DNA from 4 places in the Streptomyces deserti genome. Region 1 is predicted to be linked to each of the others. Evidence: riboswitches for the same ligand, from Rfam matches in the RefSeq annotation. Region 1 holds a riboswitch; each other region holds the start of a gene.

Region 1 (5,358 bases):
TAGCGGACGTTGTGCGCGGTGGTGAAGACGCCCGTGGGGACGCGGTCGCGGACGGCGAGGCCCAGGGTGCGCAACTGGTCGGCCTTGTCGGGGTTGTTGGACAGCAGATCCAGGTCACGGATCCCCAGGGCGCGCAGCATCTGTGCCGCCGCCGTGTAGTCGCGGGCGTCCTCCGGCAGGCCGAGCGCCGCGTTCGCCTCGTACGTGTCCAGGCCCTGGTCCTGGAGGGCGTACGCGTCGAGCTTGTTGTAGAGGCCGATGCCACGGCCCTCCTGGCGGAGGTAGAGCAGGACCCCGCCGCGGTCGGCGATGCGCTTGACGGCCTCGCGCAGCTGCGGGCCGCAGTCGCAGCGGGCCGAGCCGAACAGGTCCCCGGTCAGGCACTCGGAGTGCAACCGTACGAGGGGGACCGGACCCGGGTCGCCCAGGACGACGGCCACGTGTTCCCGGCCGTCGGCCAGCCCGTGGAAGGTGACCAGGTCGGCGTCGACGCGGTAGCCGTCGTGGAAGCGCAGCGGGACCCGGACACGGGCACGCGGGGTGGCGGCGGGGAAGTCGGGCATGCGGGCCTCCGGGTTCCGTTCGTTCCTGTGCGGCGGCACGGCCGGTCCGCTCGCCCCGGCCGCACAGCCATCTGCTTCAGTTTTGAAGCAGTCCCACGGTCCCGGACTCTATCCTGTGCTTTAAAGTTAAAGCAACCCTGTGGGGGGCATGGCTGACGTGACGGGGTCACGAGCAGGACGGTGACGACCGGCGGCGCCAAGGCACCTCGTCGGGCGCCGCCCCGTCCTCCTGCAGCGCCCGCGCCACCCCGGTGCAGATCTCCTCCAGCTGCCCGACCTGCTCCTCGGTGAGGTGGTCGAACAGGGAGGTCCGTACGGTCTCGACATGCCCGGGCGCCGCGCGCTCCAGCACCGCCAGGCCCTCGTCGGTCAGGGCGGCGATGCTGCCGCGCTTGTCCCAGCCGCAGGCCTCGCGCCGCACCATGCCGTCCTTCTCCAGGCGCGTCACCGCGTACGTCAGCCGGCTACGCGTGATCTTCAGCTGCTCGGCCAGGCCGGTCATGCGCAGCCGCCGCTCCGGGGCCTCCGAGAGGACGGCCAGGATGGAGTAGTACAGGTGCGGCATGCCGGCGTCCTGCTGGAGCTGCCGGTCGATCGCATCCTCCAGGAGCAGTGTGGCGGCGAGGTACGCGCGCCAGGCGCGCTGCTCCTCGGGGGTGAGCCAGCGGGTCGTCATGCCGCCAGTGTAAGTTTGTTTCAAACTTGAACCAAGTCTGCCCGCTCACGACCCACCGGGAAGCGCCGATGCCCCACCCGTACGTCCTGCTGTCCGCCGCCGTCTCCCTCGACGGCTACCTGGACGACACCGGCCCCGAGCGCCTGCTGCTGTCCAGCCCGGCCGACTTCGACCGGGTCGACGAGGTGCGGGCGTCCGTCGACGCGATCCTGGTGGGCGCCGGCACCATCCGCGCGGACAACCCCCGGCTGCTGGTCAACTCGCCCGAGCGGCGCGCCGCCCGCCGCGCCGAGGGCAGGCCCGAGTACCCCCTCAAGGTCACCGTCAGCGGCTCCGGCGACCTGGACCCGACGGCCAACTTCTGGCACACGGGCGGCGAGAAGGTCCTCTACACGACGGACAAGGGCGCCGAACGGGCCCGCGCCCTCGGCATCGCGGCCGACGTCGTCCCGCTCGGCACCGAGCTGGACTGGCGTCGGCTCCTTGCGCACCTGCACGACGTACGGGGCGTACGGCGGCTCATGGTCGAGGGCGGCGGGCAGATCCACACCCAGCTGCTCACCCAGGGCCTCGCCGACGAACTGCAGCTCGTCCTCGCCCCGCTCTTCGTGGGCGACCCGGACGCACCCCGCCTCTTCGGCCCCGGCGGCTACCAGGCGGGCCGGCTGCGCCTGCTGGAGACCCGCCCGATCGGCGACGTCGTCCTCATGCGCTACGTGCCGACGGCTCCGGGCACCGGACGGCTGCCCTCCGCCGCCGACCACCACTGGCTGGCCCTCGCCTGCGACCTGGCGGCGCAGTGCCCGCCGTCGCGGACCGCGTTCAGTGTGGGAGCGGTGGTCGTGGCGGCCGACGGTACGGAGCTGGCCCGGGGGTACTCCCGGGAGGGCGGCGATCCGGTCGTGCACGCGGAGGAGGCGGCGCTCGCCAAGACCGACCCGACCGACCCGCGCCTGGCCACCGCGACGGTCTACAGCAGCCTGGAGCCCTGCGCCCGCCGGGCCTCCCGGCCCGCGCCCTGCGCCCGGCTGATCCTGGACGCCGGAGTGCGCCGGGTCGTCACGGCCTGGCGTGAGCCGGACACGTTCGTGGCGGGGGCCGACGGGAGCGGTCTGCTGGCCGCCGCAGGTGCCGAGGTCGTCGTCCTCCCGGAGCACGAGGAGCGGGCCAAGGCCCCGAACCGCCACCTGCTGACCGGCCCCCCGGCCGTCTGAAAACGCCTGGCTCCGGACCGGAAAACCGCCGGTGAAGGGCGGTGGACGGGTATGTGTGTGCTCACCGTCCCGCGGATGGCGTACACTGGTGACACACCGACGCGGGGTGGAGCAGCTCGGTAGCTCGCTGGGCTCATAACCCAGAGGTCGCAGGTTCAAATCCTGTCCCCGCTACTCAAGGCTCAGGGCCGGAACTCATGGAGTTCCGGCCCTGAGTGTTTCCCGCCCGTCCCCATCCGTCATCGTCCCTGAGGGATCAGTCATCGTCCCTGTGGGTCTCTGAGGGCGGGCAATGATCATTGTCACGTGACGTGAGCGAACCGCCTCGGTCCGCATAACAACTGATACGCCGTCAGGTAACACTGGCCACATGAGACGGGGTCAACTCGCCCGTTTTTCACCGTTCCTGGCAGGTAAGTCCGCGCGAAAATCGTTAATGATCAAGAGGAACAGCTTGGAATCCACACCCCGCGTCTATTAACGTTCGATAACGCAGCGCGGTCGTCCCAGCCGTCACAGGAGACGGCTCCGTGCGCACGCGCCGAATCCCGCGAGGGAACCGGGGAACCACCACCTTGGGGTGAATCGAGCGGATGCCGCCGTGGAAGCACGGCCGGTATACGCGCGTAGGAGACCTTCCCGCTCCGAACCCGTCAGCTAACCCGGTAGGCGGAGACGGAAGGAAAGGAGTACGCCTACGTGGCGTCCAACCGGCCTGCCCCCGAGGCCCCGTTCGTGCCGAGCCAGCGCAGTACCGACACCTTCGGCTACGACGGTTACCGCACCGACGAGGGCCCGTTCCAGGAGTGGAACCCCACCGAGGAGTCCATCCGACCCGTACGCGGCCGGCATCGCGTCACCAAGCAGCGCGGCGGACTCGCCCGCAGCTCCACCGTGCTCGGCGTCGGTGTCATAGCCGCCGTCGGCGCGGGCGGCATGGCCAGCGCCCAGACCGGCAAGCCGCCGGTGTCGATCTCCATGCCCGACCTCCCCAATGTGGGTGCCCTCATCTCCGACGAGGAAACCCCGGAGGGCTCCGCCACCCCGCTCAGCGACATCGGCGTGACCTCCGCCGACACCGAGCAGGGCGCCGCCGGCGCCGGTGAGGCGCTGCGCGCCCGGATCATGGCCCAGGCCGAGCGGCAGCAGCAGCAGGTCGAGAGCAAGGCCGCCGCCGAGGCCGCGGCCGCCGCCGAGAAGGCCGCCAAGGAAGCGGCCGAGAAGGCACAGAAGGAGGCCGAGGCCAAAGCCGCCGCCGCGAAGGCGAAGGCGGAGGAGGAGGCCCGCAAGAAGGCCGAGGCCGAGCGCCTCGCCCAACTGGCCAGGCAGTACGCGCTGCCGACCTCCTCGTACACCATCACCTCCACCTTCGGCCAGGCCGGCGCCTACTGGTCCTCCGGCTACCACACCGGCCTCGACTTCGCGGCGCCCACGGGCACGCTCATCAAGGCCGTCCACAGCGGCACCATCACCCAGGCCGGCTGGGACGGGTCCTACGGCTACAAGACGGTGCTCACCCTCGACGACGGCACGGAGATCTGGTACGCGCACCAGTCCTCCATCAGCGTCAGCGTCGGCCAGAAGGTCAACACCGGCGACGTCATCGGCCGCGTCGGCGCCACCGGCAACGTCACCGGCGCCCACCTCCACCTGGAGGTCCACCCGGACGGCTCCGCCAACGGGGTCGACCCGAGGGCCTGGCTGCAGAGCAAGGGCCTCAACCCCTGAGATCCGCCTGAGCGTTGAGATCCTCCGAGGCGTGAGGTCTTCCGAGACCTGAGATCTCCTGAGATTTACGATCCCTTGGCCGGGCGTGCGGAATGGGCGCGTCCGGCACGGTCGTTGACGAGGAGCATGACGTCTCTTCGCAAGCTCGGCACCTCCGACCTCGAGGTCTTCCCGCTCGCCCTCGGCGGCAACGTATTCGGCTGGACCGCCGACGAGGCGGCCTCCTTCGCCGTCCTCGACGCCTACACGGCCGCCGGCGGCAACTTCGTCGACACCGCCGACGTGTACTCGGCGTGGGCCGAGGGCAACGAGGGAGGCGAGTCCGAGACCCTCATCGGCAAATGGCTCGCCGCGCGCGGCAACCGCCCGGACGTCGTCATCGCCACGAAGGTCAGCCAGCACCCCGAGTACCGGGGCCTGTCCGCCGCCACCATCAAGGCGGCGGCCGACGCCTCCCTGCGCCGCCTCGGCACCGACTACATCGACCTCTACTACACCCACTTCGACCAGCCCGAGGTGCCGGTGGAGGAGATCATCGGCGCGCTGGACGAGCTGGTGAAGGCGGGGAAGGTGCGCCACATCGCCGCCTCCAACATCTCCGCCGAGCGGCTGAAGGCGTCCCTGGCCTTCTCGGACCGCGAGGGCCTCGCCCGGTACGTGGCGCTCCAGCCCCACTACAACCTGGTCTCGCGCGACACGTACGAGGGTGAACTGCGGGACCTCGCCGAGCGGACCGGCCTGGCGGCCGTGCCGTACTACGCGCTCGCCTCCGGGTTCCTCACCGGCAAGTACCGGCCCGGTACGACGGTGGACAGCGCCCGGGCGGGCGGTGCGTCCAAGTACCTGGAGACCGAACGGGGGCGGCGGGTGCTGACGGTCCTGGACGAGGTCGCCGCGGCCCACGACGCCCCCGTCGCGACGGTCGCCCTGGCGTGGCTGGCGGCCCAGCCGACGGTGGCCGCGCCGATCGCCTCCGCCCGGACGGTGGAGCAGCTGCCGGCCCTGCTGGGGGTGGGGGAGCTGCGGCTGACGGAGGAGGAGCTCGGGAGGCTGACCGAGGCCTCGGCCTGATCGACCGGTAGATCGATCGGTAGGCGGCGCCCCTACGACCGGTAGGGGTTGTACGCGGGATACGGTGCCGCCGGATGTCCGTACACGGACCCGTACCCGTACACCC
Region 2 (5,358 bases), on a different contig from region 1:
CCCCCACCCTCTTCACCTGGGAGTTCGCCACCAACCCCTACCCCGCCTACGCCTGGCTCCGCGACCACGCCCCCGTCCACAGGACGAAGCTCCCCAGCGGAGTGGAGGCCTGGCTGGTCACCCGGTACGCCGACGCCAAGCAGGCCCTCGCCGACCAGCGGCTCTCCAAGAACCCGGCGCATCACGACGAGCCCGCGCACGCCAAGGGCAAGACCGGGATCCCCGGGGAGCGCAAGGCCGAGTTGATGACCCACCTCCTCAACATCGACCCGCCCGACCACACCCGGCTGCGCCGCCTGGTCTCCAAGGCCTTCACGCCCCGCCGGGTCGCCGAGTTCGCCCCTCGGGTGCAGGAGCTGACCGACCAGCTCATCGACCGGTTCGCCCCCGCCGGCTCCGCCGACCTCATCCACGAGTTCGCCTTCCCGCTCCCCATCTACGCCATCTGCGACATGCTCGGCGTGCCCCGCGAGGACCAGGACGACTTCCGCGACTGGGCGGGCATGATGATCCGCCACCAGGGCGGCCCCCGGGGCGGTGTCGCGCGGTCCGTGAAGAAGATGCGGGGCTATCTCGCCGACCTCATCCACCGCAAGCGCCAGGCCCTGCCCGCCGAACCCGTCCCCGGCGAGGACCTCATCTCCGGCCTCATCCGCGCCTCCGACCACGGCGAGCACCTCACCGAGAACGAGGCCGCCGCCATGGCCTTCATCCTTCTCTTCGCGGGGTTCGAGACCACCGTCAACCTCATCGGCAACGGCACGTACGCCCTGCTCACGCACCCCGACCAGCGCGCCCGTCTGCAGCGTTCCCTCGCCGCGGGCGAACGCGAGCTGCTCGAGACCGGCGTCGAGGAACTCCTCCGCTACGACGGCCCCGTCGAGCTCGCCACCTGGCGGTTCGCCACCCGGCCGCTCACCATCGGCGGGCAGGACATCGCACCCGGCGACCCCGTCCTCGTCGTCCTGGCCGCCGCGGACCGGGATCCGGAACGGTTCGCCGATCCCGATGTCCTGGACCTCTCCCGCCGCGACAACCAGCACCTCGGATACGGCCACGGCATCCACTACTGCCTGGGCGCCCCGCTCGCCCGCCTGGAGGGCCAGACCGCGCTCGCCACGCTCCTCACCCGCCTCCCGGACCTCCGGCTCGCGGCGGACCCGGCCGAGCTGCGCTGGCGCGGCGGCCTCATCATGCGCGGACTGCGCACCTTGCCGGTCACCTTCACACCCCTCCATCAGGGCAAAAGTGACACGCCTTCAACTCTGTGATCTTCACGTGATCTGCGCGGCATGAACTTGTGACAAGTGATCGTCTGCCGATACGTTCACCCATCGGCGCGGCGCCCCCGGCACCACCCGCCGCGCCGGTCACCGCTGTCTCGCGAAAGGTCTCCGTATGCTCTCCGGGAACGGTCGTCACCGTCGCCCCCGCCAGGCTCCGGCTCTCCTCGTAGCGGCCGGAGTGACCGGCTCCGCCATCGCGATCCCGTTGCTCGGGGCCACCGGCGCGAGCGCGGCCGACGGTACGACCTGGGACCGGGTCGCGGACTGTGAGACCGGCGGCGCCTGGAGCCAGAACAGCGGCAACGGCTACTACGGCGGCCTGCAGCTGTCCCAGGAGGACTGGGACAAGTACGGCGGCCTCGACTACGCCGCGAGCCCCGACCTGGCCAGCCGTTCCCAGCAGATAGCCGTCGCCGAGAGAATCCTCGCCGACCAGGGGGTCGGCGTCTGGCGCACCTGCGGACTGCTCGCCGGTCTGGACAAGGACTCGTCCTCGGCCGACATCGACACCGGGGTGGCGAGCGATACGTCCGGGTCGTCCGACTCGTCCAACTCGTCGGGTTCATCGGCATCGCCGGATTCGCCCGGCCTGCTCGACTCCCTGGATTCCTCCAGCTCCTCCAGCTCCTCCGGCTCTTCCGACTCCTCCGCTTCGTCGCCCGAGTCGACCTCCCCTTCCCCGTCGTCCGACGGGGCGTCGAACACCGGGGACGAATCGGCCAAGTCCGGCACGTCCTCCGCGTCCACGCCCACGGCTGACCCGGAGAGCGAATACCCGGACAACTCGGGTCATAACGGCGGCTCTTCGGCGCTGACCGACACCGGCGCGACCGACACCGGCGCGACCGACCCCGGGGCATCCGGCACCGGCCGGCACCGCGGCCCCAGCGCGGACGAGGCCGCGGGCGACGGGCGTACGGCCGAACCGGCGGGCCGGCACGCCTCGCGCGGTGACGCGGCCGCGCGCGACGCGATGGACGGCTCGTACACCGTGCGTCCCGGGGACAGCCTGTGGTCCATCTCCGACTCCCTTGACCTCAGCGGGGGATGGCGCGCGCTCTACGTGGAGAACGAGAAGGTCATCGGCGCCGACCCGGACCTCATCCGCCCCGGTCAGACGCTTCAAGTCGGGGTCGAACCGGGCGAAAAGTAGCGGCGGTTCGCGGTGAATGTCCCATGTAAGAGCGATGAGAGATAGATCTCAGAAGCCCTGATCGTCTTTGAAATTCCGCGGATCGCGTGTCTACGGTCGTGACCGCTCGCCATCGCGGGCCCCGGCTGCCGCAACGCCGAATCCTGCCAGCGGCCGCCCGGGAAAAGTCGTCGCGTCAAGCGCCGTAGGCAGGAGCGGGGGACCCAAGGTAAGTGCCGGGCCCAGCAGTTGAGGCTGGTTCCGGCTAGGGGTGAAGCCGTGTCCCGCAAGGGACGCGGCCGGGCAACTCAACCGGCCCGAACCCGACAGCTCACCTCGCAGGCGTCGGTGAGGGGATCCATTCATGCTGTTTTCCGGCAAGGGCAAGCACCGTCGTCCGTCCAAGGCCACCCGCGCCCTCGCGCTCGCCGGTGTCACCGGCGCCGCCGTCGCCGCCCCGCTGATGGCGGCCGGCAACGCCTCCGCCGCCACCGCCTCCGAGTGGGAGGCCGTCGCCCAGTGCGAGTCCGGCGGCAACTGGTCCATCAACACCGGCAACGGCTACTACGGCGGTCTGCAGTTCTCCGCCTCCACCTGGGCCGCGTACGGCGGCACGAAGTACGCCTCCACCGCCGACCAGGCCACCAAGGCGCAGCAGATCGAGATCGCCGAGAAGGTCCTCGCGGGCCAGGGCAAGGGTGCCTGGCCGGTCTGCGGCAAGAACCTGTCCAGCGCCGCCTACACCGGCGGCTCCGCCGACAGCGGCTCGGGCTCCTCGAACAGCACGGCCACCCGGGAGACCGAGCAGCAGCCGGCCTCCCGCTCCGCCGAGCGCCCGGCCCAGACCCAGAAGAGCCAGAAGACCGTCACCACCCCGACCGGCAAGAAGGTCAAGAAGGGTGACGGCGAGTACAAGGTCGTCGAGGGCGACACCCTCAGCTCGATCGCCCAGGAGCACGACGTCAAGGGCGGCTGGGAGAAGCTGTTCGAGCTGAACAAGGGCATCGTCGAGGACGCCAACCTCATCTACCCGGGCCAGCAGCTGCACCTGAAGTAAGCCCGAAGCAGGCCTGAAGCAAGAGGGCGCTGCTCCCCCTGACTCCCCGCCCCGGTGCGCGTTCCCCCGTACGCGCCGGGGCGGGGTTTTTCACGCGGTCGTGCGGGTTTTTCACGCGGTCGTGGGGAGAGCGTGCGACCCCGTCTTTGTTCCGTTCGGAAACAATTTACTCTCGGTTCTGTCCATGGGGTGGGCGACCGGCTGGCCGATCGCCCCGGGCCGGTTAGGCTCATCTCGCAGAACCACACGGTTCACCTCACAGAGCCATCGCGGTCCTGCCAACCCGCGTCACATCCCACGAAGGAGATGCTCGTGCCGTCCATCGACGTCGTCGTAGCCCGGGAAATCCTGGACTCCCGAGGCAATCCCACGGTCGAGGTCGAGGTCGGCCTCGACGACGGCAGCACCGGTCGTGCCGCCGTCCCGTCCGGCGCCTCCACGGGCGCCTTCGAGGCCATCGAGCTCCGCGACGGCGACTCGAACCGCTACATGGGCAAGGGTGTCGAGAAGGCCGTCCTCGCCGTCATCGAGCAGATCGGCCCGGAGCTGGTCGGTTACGACGCCACCGAGCAGCGCCTGATCGACCAGGCGATGTTCGACCTGGACGCCACCGACAACAAGGGCTCCCTCGGCGCCAACGCCATCCTCGGTGTCTCGCTCGCCGTCGCCCACGCCGCCTCCGAGGCCAGCGACCTCCCGCTCTTCCGCTACCTGGGCGGTCCCAACGCGCACCTGCTGCCGGTGCCGATGATGAACATCCTGAACGGCGGCTCGCACGCCGACTCCAACGTGGACATCCAGGAGTTCATGATCGCCCCGATCGGCGCGGAGTCCTTCTCCGAGGCCCTGCGCTGGGGCGCCGAGGTCTACCACACCCTGAAGAAGGTCCTGAAGAGCAAGGGCCTGGCCACCGGCCTCGGTGACGAGGGCGGCTTCGCCCCGAACCTCGGCTCCAACCGCGAGGCCCTCGACCTCATCCTCGAGGCGATCAAGGAGGCCGGCTACACCCCCGGCGAGCAGATCGCCCTCGCCCTCGACGTGGCCGCGTCCGAGTTCTACAAGGACGGCTCCTACGTCTTCGAGGGCAAGGAGCGCTCGGCGGCCGAGATGACCGAGTACTACGCCGAGCTCGTCGAGGCGTACCCGCTGGTCTCCATCGAGGACCCGCTGTTCGAGGACGACTGGGAGGGCTGGAAGACCATCACCGCCAAGCTCGGTGACAAGGTCCAGCTCGTCGGCGACGACCTGTTCGTCACCAACCCCGAGCGCCTGGCCCGCGGCATCGAGGAGGGCGCGGCCAACGCCCTGCTGGTCAAGGTCAACCAGATCGGCTCGCTGACCGAGACCCTGGACGCCGTCGAGCTGGCCCAGCGCAACGGCTTCAAGTGCATGATGTCCCACCGCTCCGGCGAGACCGAGGACGTCACCATCGCCGACCTGGCCGTCGCCACCAACTGCGGCCAGATCAAGACCGGCGCCCCGGCCCGCTCCGAGCGCGTCGCCAAGTACAACCAGCTGCTGCGCATCGAGGAGATCCTCGACGACGCCGCGGTGTACGCCGGCCGCAGCGCGTTCCCGCGCTTCAAGGGCTGAGCACGGCTTCGTAGGAAGCGTCGTACGTACGTCCCCGTACTCGGTCCCGTACCGTGTCCGGGGACGTACGCGCGTATGAGGGTGAACGGGAGGCGGGGAGCCATGGCCGTGAAGGACCGGGACCGGTTCTCCACCGCGACCAGGATCCGGCTGATCGGCGAGCAGACGGCGGCCCGGGTCTACCGCTCGCAGACCCGGCGCCAGGCCCGCCGCTCCCGGCTGACCGGCCGGGCCGCGCTGCTCGCTCTCGTGCTCTGCTCACTGATCGTCGCCCTGGCCTACCCGATGCG
Region 3 (5,358 bases), on a different contig from region 1:
CGTGCGCTTCCACTCCACGTGGGCGGGCGGGATCTCCTCCAGGAAGCGCGAGGGCGGGTTGTACGACGGCTGCCCCCAGGCGCTGCGCATCGTGGACCGCGTCAGATACAGCCGCTCACGCGCGCGCGTGATGCCGACGTACGCCAGGCGCCGCTCCTCCTCCAGCTCCTTGGTCTGGCCGAGGGCGCGCATGTGCGGGAAGACGCCGTCCTCCATGCCGGTCAGGAAGACGACCGGGAACTCCAGACCCTTGGCCGTGTGCAGGGTCATCAGCGTGATGACGCCGTCGCCCTCCTCGTCCGGGATCTCGTCCGAGTCGGCGACCAGGGCGACCTGCTCCAGGAACTCGGCAAGGGTCCCCGGGTTGTCGTCGCCGCGGGCCTGCTCGAACTCCAGGGCCACGGCGGCGAGTTCCTGGAGGTTCTCGATCCGGGTCTCGTCCTGCGGGTCGGTGGAGGCCTGCAACTCGGCGAGGTAGCCGGTGCGTTCGAGCACCGCCTCGAGGACGGTCGCCGGTCCGGCACCGGACTCGACGATCGTACGGAGGTCCTCCATCAGCGTGTTGAACCGCTTCACGGCGTTCGCCGACCGGGCCGCCATGCCGTACGCCTCGTCGACGCGCCGCAGCGCCTGCGGGAAGCTGATCTTCTCCCGCTGGGCGAGGGCGTCGATCATGGCCTCGGCGCGGTCGCCGATGCCCCGCTTGGGGACGTTGAGGATGCGGCGCAGCGGCACCGAGTCCTCGGGGTTGGCCAGCACCCGCAGGTAGGCCAGGACGTCCCGGACCTCCTTGCGCTCGTAGAAGCGGACGCCGCCGACGACCTTGTAGGGCAGGCCGACGCGGATGAAGACCTCTTCGAAGACACGGGACTGGGCGTTGGTGCGGTAGAAGACGGCGACGTCGCCCGCCTTCGCCTCGCCCGCGTCGGTCAGGCGGTCTATCTCGTCGGCGACGAACTGCGCCTCGTCGTGCTCGGTGTCCGCGACGTACCCGGTGATCAGCGCGCCCGCGCCCGCGTTGGTCCACAGGTTCTTGGGGCGGCGGGACTCGTTGCGCTCGATGACCGCGTTGGCGGCGGAGAGGATCGTCTGGGTGGAGCGGTAGTTCTGCTCCAGCAGGATCGTCGTCGCGTCCGGGTAGTCCTCCTCGAACTGGAGGATGTTGCGGATGGTCGCGCCGCGGAAGGCGTAGATCGACTGGTCGGCGTCGCCCACCACGCACAGCTCGGCGGGCGGCAGGTCGTCCTCGCCGGGCGGTACGTCGACGGGGTGCTCGGAGGTGCCGACGAGCTCGCGCACGAGGGCGTACTGCGCGTGGTTGGTGTCCTGGTACTCGTCCACCAGCACGTGGCGGAAGCGGCGGCGGTAGTGCTCGGCGACGTCCGGGAACGCCCGCAGCAGGTTGACCGTCGTCATGATCAGGTCGTCGAAGTCGAGGGCGTTCGCCTCGCGCAGCCGCGACTGGTAGAGGGCGTAGGCCTGGGCGAGGGTCTTCTCGAAGCCGTCGGAGGCCTGGGCGGCGAAGTCCTCCTCGTCGATCAGCTCGTTCTTCAGGTTGCTGATCTTGGCGCTGAAGGACTTGGGCGGGAAGCGCTTGGGGTCCAGGTCCAGGTCGCGGCAGACCAGGGCCATCAGGCGCTTGGAGTCGGCGGCGTCGTAGATCGAGAAGGACGAGGTGAAGCCGAGCTTCTTCGACTCCCTGCGCAGGATCCGCACGCACGCGCTGTGGAAGGTCATCACCCACATCGCGTTCGCGCGCGGGCCGACGAGCTGCTCGACGCGCTCCTTCATCTCGCCGGCGGCCTTGTTGGTGAAGGTGATCGCGAGGATCTGCCCCGGGTGGACGCCCCGCTCCGCCAGCAGGTAGGCGATGCGGTGGGTGAGCACACGGGTCTTGCCGGAACCGGCGCCGGCCACGATGAGCAGCGGGGAGCCGGAGTGCACGACGGCGGCGCGCTGGTTGTCGTTCAGCCCCTCCAGGAGCGCGGCGGAGTCCACCACCGGGCGCGGGGCCCCGTCCCGGTAGTAGGCGTCCCGGTCCGGCGGCACGTCGAACCTCCCGCCGAACAGATCGTCCGGAATCGGCTCCGGTACGTGATCGTGCTCGGGCGGCGGCGGAGGTTCGTCCACGGGGCCCCGCTGGGCCTGGAGGTCCGCCAGGAAGCTGTCGTCAAAGAGGCTGCTCATCGCTCTCCGAGTCTAGGCCGCCCCACTGACAGCCCGCCGCCACCCTGAGAACATCCCCCGTTTTCGGACACCGGCGCTCTCCCGGACCTGACCGCCCGGCTCCTCCCTACCCTCCACCCTTACCCCGTCACGCTACGCAACCGACCAGGCCGCCCGTCATCCGGCGGGACATCGGCACCCCGAGGCAGGCCGGCGTCGCACGCCCGGACAGGTCACCACAGATCACATCCGACTGGTTACGTCGAGCGACGCCCTGACCCAAGGTCACGAAAATGTATCGGGCATATCACCCACCAACCTTCACAGACGCCACACGAGTTGGCTACCGTTCGGGCGGGCCGTACGACCCCCTCCGGCGAACGTCGCCGGGCCGCGCGGCCTCCGCCGAGTCCAGCGTGCCGCAGCGGCACCGGAGCCGGGGACCCAACCGAGACCATGGGGTGAATCGGCCCAACTCCCTTCCCGGGACAGGCCGTAGGGCAACCCTTCCGAACCTCCGCCCGAACCCGACAGCTAACCCGGTAGGCGGACCATTGGAAGGAGTCGCCTCCCTTGGCGTCGCACCGCAAGTCGCGTCCCGCGGGGACGCGCGTAGCAGGCATACGGACCCCCGCCCTCGCCACCGCGGCCCTCACCTCCGTGGCCCTGCTGTCCCAGTCGGCCAACGCCACCCCCTCGGCCGACGACAAGCCGAGCCTGGAGGAAGTCGAGAAGAAGGTCGACGACCTGTACCGCCAGGCTGAGTCGGCGACCGAGAAGTACAACGCGGCCAAGGAGAAGACCGCGAAGCAGCGCAAGCGCGTCGACACCCTCCTCGACGGCGTGGCCAAGCGCACCCAGAAGCTCAACGAGGCACGGGAGGAGCTGGGTTCCTTCGCGGCCGCCCAGTACCGGTCCGGCGCCTCCGTCCCGGACACCGCGACCTTCCTGCTCGCGGACTCCCCGCAGGACTACTTCGACCAGACCCAGCTGATGGGCCGGCTCACCGGCCGTCAGAAGGAGGCGGTCGACGACTACGTCACGCAGCAGTCCGAGACGATGGAGAAGCGCCGGGAGGCCACCGAGAGCCTCCAGACGCTCACCGAGTCGCAGAGCGACCTGAAGACGGCCAAGGCCACCGTCCAGAAGAAGCTCGCCGACGCGCGGGAACTGCTGTCGAAGCTGACCGCCGAGGAGAAGGCGCGGCTCGCGGCGATCGAGAAGCGGAAGCAGGAGGAGGCCGAGCGCAAGGCCGCCGAGCTCGCCCGGCAGCAGGCGGAGCAGCGGCAGGCCCAGGACGAGGCCGCTCAGCCGCAGGAGAACGGCTCGCCGAGTACGTCAGCGCCCTCGACACCGACCTCGTCCGCGACCGACTCCTCGTACGCCACCAAGGCCGAGAAGGCGCTCGCCTTCTCCCGCGCCCAGATCGGCAAGCCGTACGTCTGGGGCGCCACCGGCCCCGACTCCTACGACTGCTCCGGCCTCACTCAGGCCGCCTGGAAGGCCGCGGGCGTCGACCTGCCGCGCACCAGCTACGACCAGGTCGACGCCGGAACGACGGTCCCCCTCTCCCAGGCCCAGCCGGGCGACCTCGTCTTCTTCTACGACGACGTCACCCACGTCGGCCTCTACATCGGCAACGGCATGATGATCCACGCCCCGAAGCCCGGCACGTACGTCCGCGAGGAGTCGGTCTACTACGACGGCGAGTCGTCGATCCACCGCGTGGTGCGGCCCGCCTGAGCCCGGGAGGCGACAGGGACGGGGAGGAGGGACGGCGAAGAGGGAAGCGTCAGGACGTCATCAGGTCCACAGGACCGCGATGAAGACGTTCGCCGTGGTCAGCAGCCCCACCAGGCCGAACTGCCCCTTGTCCGCCTTCTCCTCGTCCCGCTTCACGTAGACGAGCCCCAGGATCACGATCAGCAGCGCCAGCTTCACGCCGATCTTGATGTTGTTGACGGGCTGGTCGTCGGCCTGGTTGAGGCCGACCAGGATCACTCCGGTGACCAGCATCGTCAGCGCGCCGTGCAGCATCGCGGGGCTGAAGCGGGCGGTGCCCTCGCCCATCGCCTTCATCTGGGTGAGGAAGCCACCGAGGAGCGAGGCGATGCCGATGATGTGCAGGCCGACGAAGAGGTGGATGAGTACGTCCATGAGGCCGGAGCCTAATCAGGCCTCCCTGGGCCGCCCGACACCGGCCCGGGGCCTCCGGTCCTGGCCCGGCGCGCCCCGGCCCTTGCATATATGCGGCCCATAGCACTCCGCCGGCCCGTCCGCGCCGGATCCGGCACATCGGTCATCGCGCTGAGTGAAGTCGGCGGCGCCAGGACGGGATCACGGTCGCACACGGTCACCTTGCGGTCCGCTCGTGCCAGTTCCGTACAACGCGTCCCGGGCCCCGCACGGCGGGGTTTAGCGTCCTGCACCAGGTGACCGGCTCCCCACCGCCGCCCGGGCCAGGGGCGGCAGTCGGACACCACCGCCAGAAGGTCCGGCGGCGGTCCACTCCCCCTGTGCGGGCCGTCGCCGGACGCGCAGGCCGAGCCGCACGGCGGTCCGTACGTCCGCTCCCACTGGACGGCCGTACGCCGGGCCTGCGGTCGTTGGAGAGGACGTGGAGCCCAGGTGGCAGCGCACCGCAAGCCCAGACATCGCTCGGTGGGAGGCGGCACGACCCGCACGGCCGCCACGATCGCCCTGGCCGGCGCGGCGACCGCCACGGGCCTCGACGGAACCGGACACGCCGAGCCCCAGCTGACGCCCGAGCAGGTCAGCTCCCGGGTGGACCGGCTGTACCAGGAGGCGGAGGTCGCCACCGAGAAGTACAACGGCGCCAAGGAGAAGGCGGAGGCGGCCCAGCGGCGGCTGAAGGGGCTCCAGGACGAAGCGGCCCGCAAGCAGGAACGGCTCAACTCCGCACGGGATGCGCTCGGCTCGGTCGCGACGGCCCAGTACCGCAGCGGCGGTCTCGACCCCGCGCTGCACCTCGCGCTGTCCGACGACCCCGACCGGTACCTGTACAACGCCGAGTTCGTCGAACGGGCGGGCAGCCGGCAGACGTCCGCCGTCGCCCGCGTACGCAAGCAGCTCCGCGAGATCGAGCAGTTGCGCGGAGCCTCGCGCATCGAGGTCGTGTCACTGAGGTCGCGGCAGGCGGAGCTGAAGCGGCACCAGAAGACGATCACCGGG
Region 4 (5,358 bases), on a different contig from region 1:
GGGGCCGGTGCGCGGTGAGTCGGGCGGGCGCGTTGTCCGTATTCTCTGATCATGGCCGCTCCCACCGCGTATTCACTCATCGCCACCGACCTGGACGGAACGCTGCTGCGCGGCGACGACACCCTCTCCGACCGGTCCCTCGCCGCGCTCGCGCGGGTGGCGCGGGCCGGTGCCCAGCACCTCGTGGTGACGGGACGCCCGGCACCGAGAGTGCGGCCGCTCCTCGACGACCTCGGCTGCGGGGGGCTCGCGGTGTGCGGGCAGGGCGCGCAGGTGTACGACGCCGGCGCGGACCGTCTGCTGTGGTCCGTCACCCTGGACCGGGAGCTGGCCGAGACCGCGCTGGAGAAGATCGAGGCCGAGGTGGGGGAGGTGTACGCCGCGGTCGACCAGGACGGGGTCGACGGGCTCACGCTCATCGAGCCGGGCTATCTGATGCCGCACCCGACCCTGCCCGCGCTGCGGGTCGGGCGGCGCGAGGACCTGTGGTGCGCGCCGATCAGCAAGGTGCTGCTGCGCCATCCCCGCCTGTCCGACGACGAGTTGGCGGCGACGGCGCGTTCGGTGGTGGGGTCGCTCGCGACGGTCACCATGTCGGGGCCGGGGACCGTCGAACTCCAGCCGTGCGGCATCACCAAGGCGACCGGTCTCGCGCTGGCCGCCGAGCACCTGGGGCTGGGCCCGGCGGGGACCATCGCCTTCGGCGACATGCCCAACGACATCCCCATGTTCGACTGGGCCGCCCACGGCGTCGCCATGGCCAACGCCCACCCGGAACTCAAGGCGAGGGCGGACGAGATCACCCTGTCGAACGAGGACGACGGCATCGCCGTCGTCCTCGAGCGACTGTTTCCCGACGGGTAGGGCCTAGTACGGGCCGAAGACGTTGTCGATCGAGCCGTACCGCTGGGCCGCGTAGTTGCAGGCCGCGGTGATGTTCGCGACCGGGTCGTACGGGTCCCAGGACGTGCCGGGCACGTGGTAGGCCTGGAAGGTCGGGTCGATGACCTGCAGGAGGCCCTTGGACGGGGTGCCGGCGGCGGCGTTGGAGTCCCAGTTGTTGATGGCCAGGGGGTTGCCGGACGACTCCCGCATGATGTTGCGGTAAATACCGTCGTACGTCCCGGGAATTCCCTTCTGCGCCATGATGTCCAGGGCTTCGCGGATCCAGCCGTCGAGGTTGTTCGCGTAGGTCTTCGCGGCGGCCGGGGTGGCCTTGGCGACGGATCCGGCGGCCTGCGTGGCCGGCTTGGCGGCCGTGGACGACTTGGTCGCCTTGTCCGCCGCGCTCGCCTTCTTGGCGGCGTCCGCCTTCGTCGTCGTCACCTTCAGCTTCTGACCCGGGCGGATCAGCTGCGGGTCGCCGCCGACGGTCGCGCGGTTGTCCTTGTAGAGCTGACGCCATCCGCCGCTCACGTCGTACCTGTCGGCGATCCGGTAGAGGGTGTCGCCCTTGACCACGGTGTACGTGAGGGACTTGGCCGCCTGCGCGGCCTGGGGCGCCACCTGGGCGGCGACGGGGGCGATCTGGGGCGGCTGGGCGGCGTTCGCGGTCGTGGCGCCCATGAGGGGGAGCGAGAGCGCCGCGCCGCCGGTGCCGGCGGCGACGACACCTCGGGTGAGCAGGTTGGTTCTGGGGCGGCGGTGCTTAGCTCGTCCAGGCATGCTGAAGTTCCTCTCCGACGCCTGCGAGGTGAGCTGTCGGGTTCGGGCGGGAGGTGCCCGGCCGCGGGCGCGGCTTCACCCCTAGCCGTTCCGGGCATGCCTGGAACGGCGACTTACCTGGGTCCCCCGCTCCTGCCGTGCGTGAGTGAAGTGGTCATTGGGGCACGGGCGGCGGCAGGATTCGGCGTCCGCCCGGCAGGCCCGGAACGTATGCGAGAGCACATGCCGGGAACAAGTGCCGGAATCACAGAACATGCCGGTTGATCTTGCCGTGAGGCATATGGGGTGCTTGATCCTTTGCGGTCGCCAAGCCCAACTGGCGTTCCCGGGAAGGCGAAACGGTGAGGTGTGGCGCGGTGAGGCGCGTGAGGCGAAAGTGACTTACTTCACTGATCACGAGCCCGGCGAGCATTTTCCCCTCAAGGGGAATTCGCTTGCTATTTGCGGCAAATCGGGCGGCGCGGGCAGGATGGCCCGCATGTCGAGGTGTGGCCCGGGGTGTGGATCGCTGCTTCCCGGCAAGGCGATCAATGACTGTTCTTATCAGCTGATCAGAAACATGACGGGCGTGATCCGATATGGCCCGGCCTGTAACCCCGGGCGCTCGCGGTGATCGAAACGTGACCGGATACGCTGACTTGAGTGATGGCAGCGACCTATCGACAAACCGTGTAATCGCCAGTAGACACCAGCAGACAGGAGACCCCTCGTGACCGTCGTCGGGCCGTTCGGGCTGAGCGTGCGGGACCAGGCTCTGGAAGCCGATGTCCAGGCCGGATTGGCGGCTGTCGAGGAAGGGCTGCTCGAAGCCACCAAGAGTGAGGTGCCCTTCATCACGGAGGCCGCCCAGCACCTGGTGCGGGCCGGTGGCAAGCGGTTCCGGCCACTGCTGGTGATGCTCTCCGCGCGGTTCGGCGACCCGTACGCGCCCGGGATCGTGCCGTCGGCCGTCGTCGTGGAGCTCACCCACCTCGCCACGCTGTACCACGACGACGTGATGGACGAGGCGGCCGTGCGGCGCGGGGTGCCGAGCGCGAACACGCGCTGGGGCAACTCCGTCGCGGTCCTCACCGGCGACTTCCTCTTCGCGCGTGCCTCGCAGATCCTCGCCGACCTCGGGCCGGAGGCGGTCCGGGTGCAGGCCGTCGCGTTCGAGCGGCTGGTCACCGGGCAGATCCTGGAGACCGCCGGCCCGCAGGACGGGCGGGACCCGGTCGACCACTACCTGGACGTGCTGGGCGGCAAGACCGGTTCGCTGGTGGCGGTGTCGTGCCGGTTCGGCGCGATGATGTCCGGGGCCGACGAGACGGTCGTGGACGTGCTGACCCAGTACGGCGAGCGGCTCGGCGTCGCCTTCCAGCTCGCCGACGACGTCCTGGACATCGCCTCCGACTCCCACGAGTCCGGCAAGACGCCGGGCACGGACCTGCGCGAGGGCATCCCCACGCTGCCGGTGCTGCGGCTGCGGGAGCGGGCGGCCCGGCTGGGGCTGGCCGAGGACGTCGCCCTGTGCGAGCTGCTGGACTCCGACCTGACGGACGACGCCCGGCACGCGGAGGCCCTGCGCCGGCTCCGCGCCCACCCGGCGCTGGAGCAGGCGCGGCGGGACACGGTGCGGTACGCGGAGGAGGCCCGGGCGGCGCTGGCGCCGTTGCCGGAGTGCGCGGCGAAGGCGGCACTGGTGGAACTGTGCGACGCGGTGGTGCACCGGGCCGGGTAGGTTCCGCCCCCTGCCGCCCGCCGGGGACTCCGTCCCCGCGCATGTGACGCGACCCACAAGATGCGGAAGCGTGCCGGTCTCCGTGAAGCGGCGCGGCCCGGAAACCCGACCCTGCGGCTCAACACCCTCGGCGGCGTCTCCCGTACGACCCCTACGGGTCGGGGGAGGCGCCGCCCTGCCGTGTCATACCGCAGCAGTACACGGAGTTGAGCCCGGGGTCTGACGTATCTCCCCGGCCGATTTGGTCAGATGGACACCACGGAAAACACCACTCCTCACCGATTCGGGTGAGAATGGCGGCTCAGGGGAGTGGGGGTCCCCCTGCTCGAGCGCAGTCGAGAGCTTGCGGGAGAGTGCGAGGTCGCGCAACGCGAGACGAGACGGACAGCCGCCGCCGACACGGAGGTAGGGCACACATGGCACCGTACGCATCCGACGACAACACGACCGCAGGGGAGGCCGACGACCTGCGCGCGGGCCGGCGCAAGGCCGCGCGGTACGTGGTCCCGGTGGCGGTGATGGGGGTGGCGGCCGCGACGATCGGGCTCGTCCCCGCGATCGCCGACTCCGGTGACCCCGACCTCCCGGACATCACCGCCCAGCAGCTCATAGAGAAGATCGCGAAGTCGGACGTACAGCAACTGTCCGGCACGGTGAAGATCAGCACGGATCTCGGTCTGCCGGACCTCGGTGGGCTGGAGAGCGGCCTGATGTCCGGTGCCGCGCGGCCGGACGGCGAGGGCGGTTCCTCCGCCGACCCGTCGGCCAAGCTCACGGAACTGGCCACCGGCACGCACACGCTGCGCGTCGCGGCCGACGGCCCCGACCGGCAGAAGCTGTCGCTGCTGGAGAACGCAGCCGAGTACAGCCTGATCCACAACGGCGAGGACGTCTGGGGCTACGACAGCGCGTCGAACGAGGTCTACCACGGCACCGTCGACGACACCGCCGAGCACAAGAAGGCGCAGCCTCCGGCCACGCCCAAGGACTTCGCCGAGGAGGCCCTGAAGGCGGTCGACGACACGACCTCCGTGACCGTCGACGGCACCGCGCAGGTCGCCGGCCGGGACGCGTACAAGCTGGTCATCAAGCCGAAGCAGTCCGGCTCCACGGTCGGGGCGATCAGCGTGGCGGTGGACGCGAAGACCGGCATGCCGCTGAAGTTCACGCTGACCCCGGCGAGCGGCGGCGCCGCCGTCGTGGACGCGGGCTTCACCCAGGTCAGCTTCGCCAAGCCGGCCGCGTCGACCTTCGACTTCACCCCGCCCAAGGGCGCGAAGGTCACCGAGGACCACGAGGCCGGCAAGGCGGCCGAGGCGCCGCGGCGCGCGCCGAAGTCCGAGGGCGACCTCGCCAAGGAACTCGACGGTCTGGAGGGCCTGAAGACCATCGGCGAGGGCTGGAACACCATCGCCACCTTCGACACCGGCGGCGAGGGCCTGCCCACGGCCGGGGCCGGCGGCGACCTCGGCGGCTTCCTGGACTCGCTCGGCGACAAGGTGAGCGGCAAGTTCGGCTCGGGCACGGTCTTCAGCACGCGCCTGGTCAACGCCCTGATCACGGAGGACGGCAAGGTCTACGTGGGCGCCGTCACCAAGGACGCGCTCGTGAAGGCGGCCGACGCGGGGAAGTAAGACCCCAACCCCCTGCGGGTACCGCTACGAGCACTCCACGAGTCTCCACGGGTACTTCTCGAGTACTTCGCGAGCACTCCTCCAGGCACGACGAATCGAGGGAGCCGATGGGCGAACCGTCCGCCACGGAGCCGGACACGGGAGACGCCGGGGGCAGTGTCATCGCCACCCGTGCGCTCACCAAGCGCTACCGCGGCGGACAGCTCGCCGTCGACGGTCTGGACCTGACCGTCCCGGCGGGCAGCGTCTTCGGCTTCCTCGGTCCCAACGGCTCCGGCAAGACCACCACCATCCGCATGCTGATGGGACTCATCGAGCCGACCTCCGGCACGGCGCACG

What was found. A riboswitch is a leader RNA that binds a small molecule or an ion and turns the genes downstream of it on or off. The one in region 1 is predicted to bind cyclic di-AMP.
Region 2: another riboswitch for cyclic di-AMP. It lies ahead of ACYVMZ_RS22905 (transglycosylase family protein); the one in region 1 lies ahead of ACYVMZ_RS23365 (M23 family metallopeptidase).
Region 3: another riboswitch for cyclic di-AMP. It lies ahead of ACYVMZ_RS15315 (C40 family peptidase); the one in region 1 lies ahead of ACYVMZ_RS23365 (M23 family metallopeptidase).
Region 4: another riboswitch for cyclic di-AMP. It lies ahead of ACYVMZ_RS25755 (LysM peptidoglycan-binding domain-containing protein); the one in region 1 lies ahead of ACYVMZ_RS23365 (M23 family metallopeptidase).

The regions. Positions count from the first base shown of each region.
Region 1 covers NZ_BAAGRZ010000015.1:18,773-24,130, reverse strand. Annotated here, with positions in the region: gene ACYVMZ_RS23385 (GTP cyclohydrolase II) at 1-563, opposite strand, end outside; gene ACYVMZ_RS23380 (MarR family winged helix-turn-helix transcriptional regulator) at 730-1,239, opposite strand; gene ACYVMZ_RS23375 (dihydrofolate reductase family protein) at 1,308-2,453, shown strand; tRNA gene ACYVMZ_RS23370 (tRNA-Met) at 2,554-2,627, shown strand; cyclic di-AMP (ydaO/yuaA leader) riboswitch at 2,983-3,140, shown strand; gene ACYVMZ_RS23365 (M23 family metallopeptidase) at 3,153-4,181, shown strand; gene ACYVMZ_RS23360 (aldo/keto reductase) at 4,308-5,252, shown strand; gene ACYVMZ_RS23355 (PrsW family intramembrane metalloprotease) at 5,285-5,358, opposite strand, start outside.
Region 2 covers NZ_BAAGRZ010000014.1:91,251-96,608, reverse strand. Annotated here, with positions in the region: gene ACYVMZ_RS22915 (cytochrome P450 family protein) at 1-1,271, shown strand, start outside; gene ACYVMZ_RS22910 (transglycosylase family protein) at 1,399-2,439, shown strand; cyclic di-AMP (ydaO/yuaA leader) riboswitch at 2,610-2,778, shown strand; gene ACYVMZ_RS22905 (transglycosylase family protein) at 2,783-3,475, shown strand; gene eno (phosphopyruvate hydratase) at 3,788-5,068, shown strand; gene ACYVMZ_RS22895 (FtsB family cell division protein) at 5,171-5,358, shown strand, end outside.
Region 3 covers NZ_BAAGRZ010000007.1:103,897-109,254, forward strand. Annotated here, with positions in the region: gene pcrA (DNA helicase PcrA) at 1-2,187, opposite strand, end outside; cyclic di-AMP (ydaO/yuaA leader) riboswitch at 2,560-2,732, shown strand; gene ACYVMZ_RS15315 (C40 family peptidase) at 2,740-3,909, shown strand; gene ACYVMZ_RS15320 (hypothetical protein) at 3,970-4,323, opposite strand; gene ACYVMZ_RS15325 (C40 family peptidase) at 4,795-5,358, shown strand, end outside.
Region 4 covers NZ_BAAGRZ010000017.1:148,389-153,746, forward strand. Annotated here, with positions in the region: gene ACYVMZ_RS25750 (HAD family hydrolase) at 52-864, shown strand; gene ACYVMZ_RS25755 (LysM peptidoglycan-binding domain-containing protein) at 868-1,665, opposite strand; cyclic di-AMP (ydaO/yuaA leader) riboswitch at 1,669-1,823, opposite strand; gene ACYVMZ_RS25760 (polyprenyl synthetase family protein) at 2,375-3,385, shown strand; gene ACYVMZ_RS25765 (LolA family protein) at 3,802-5,019, shown strand; gene ACYVMZ_RS25770 (ABC transporter ATP-binding protein) at 5,127-5,358, shown strand, end outside.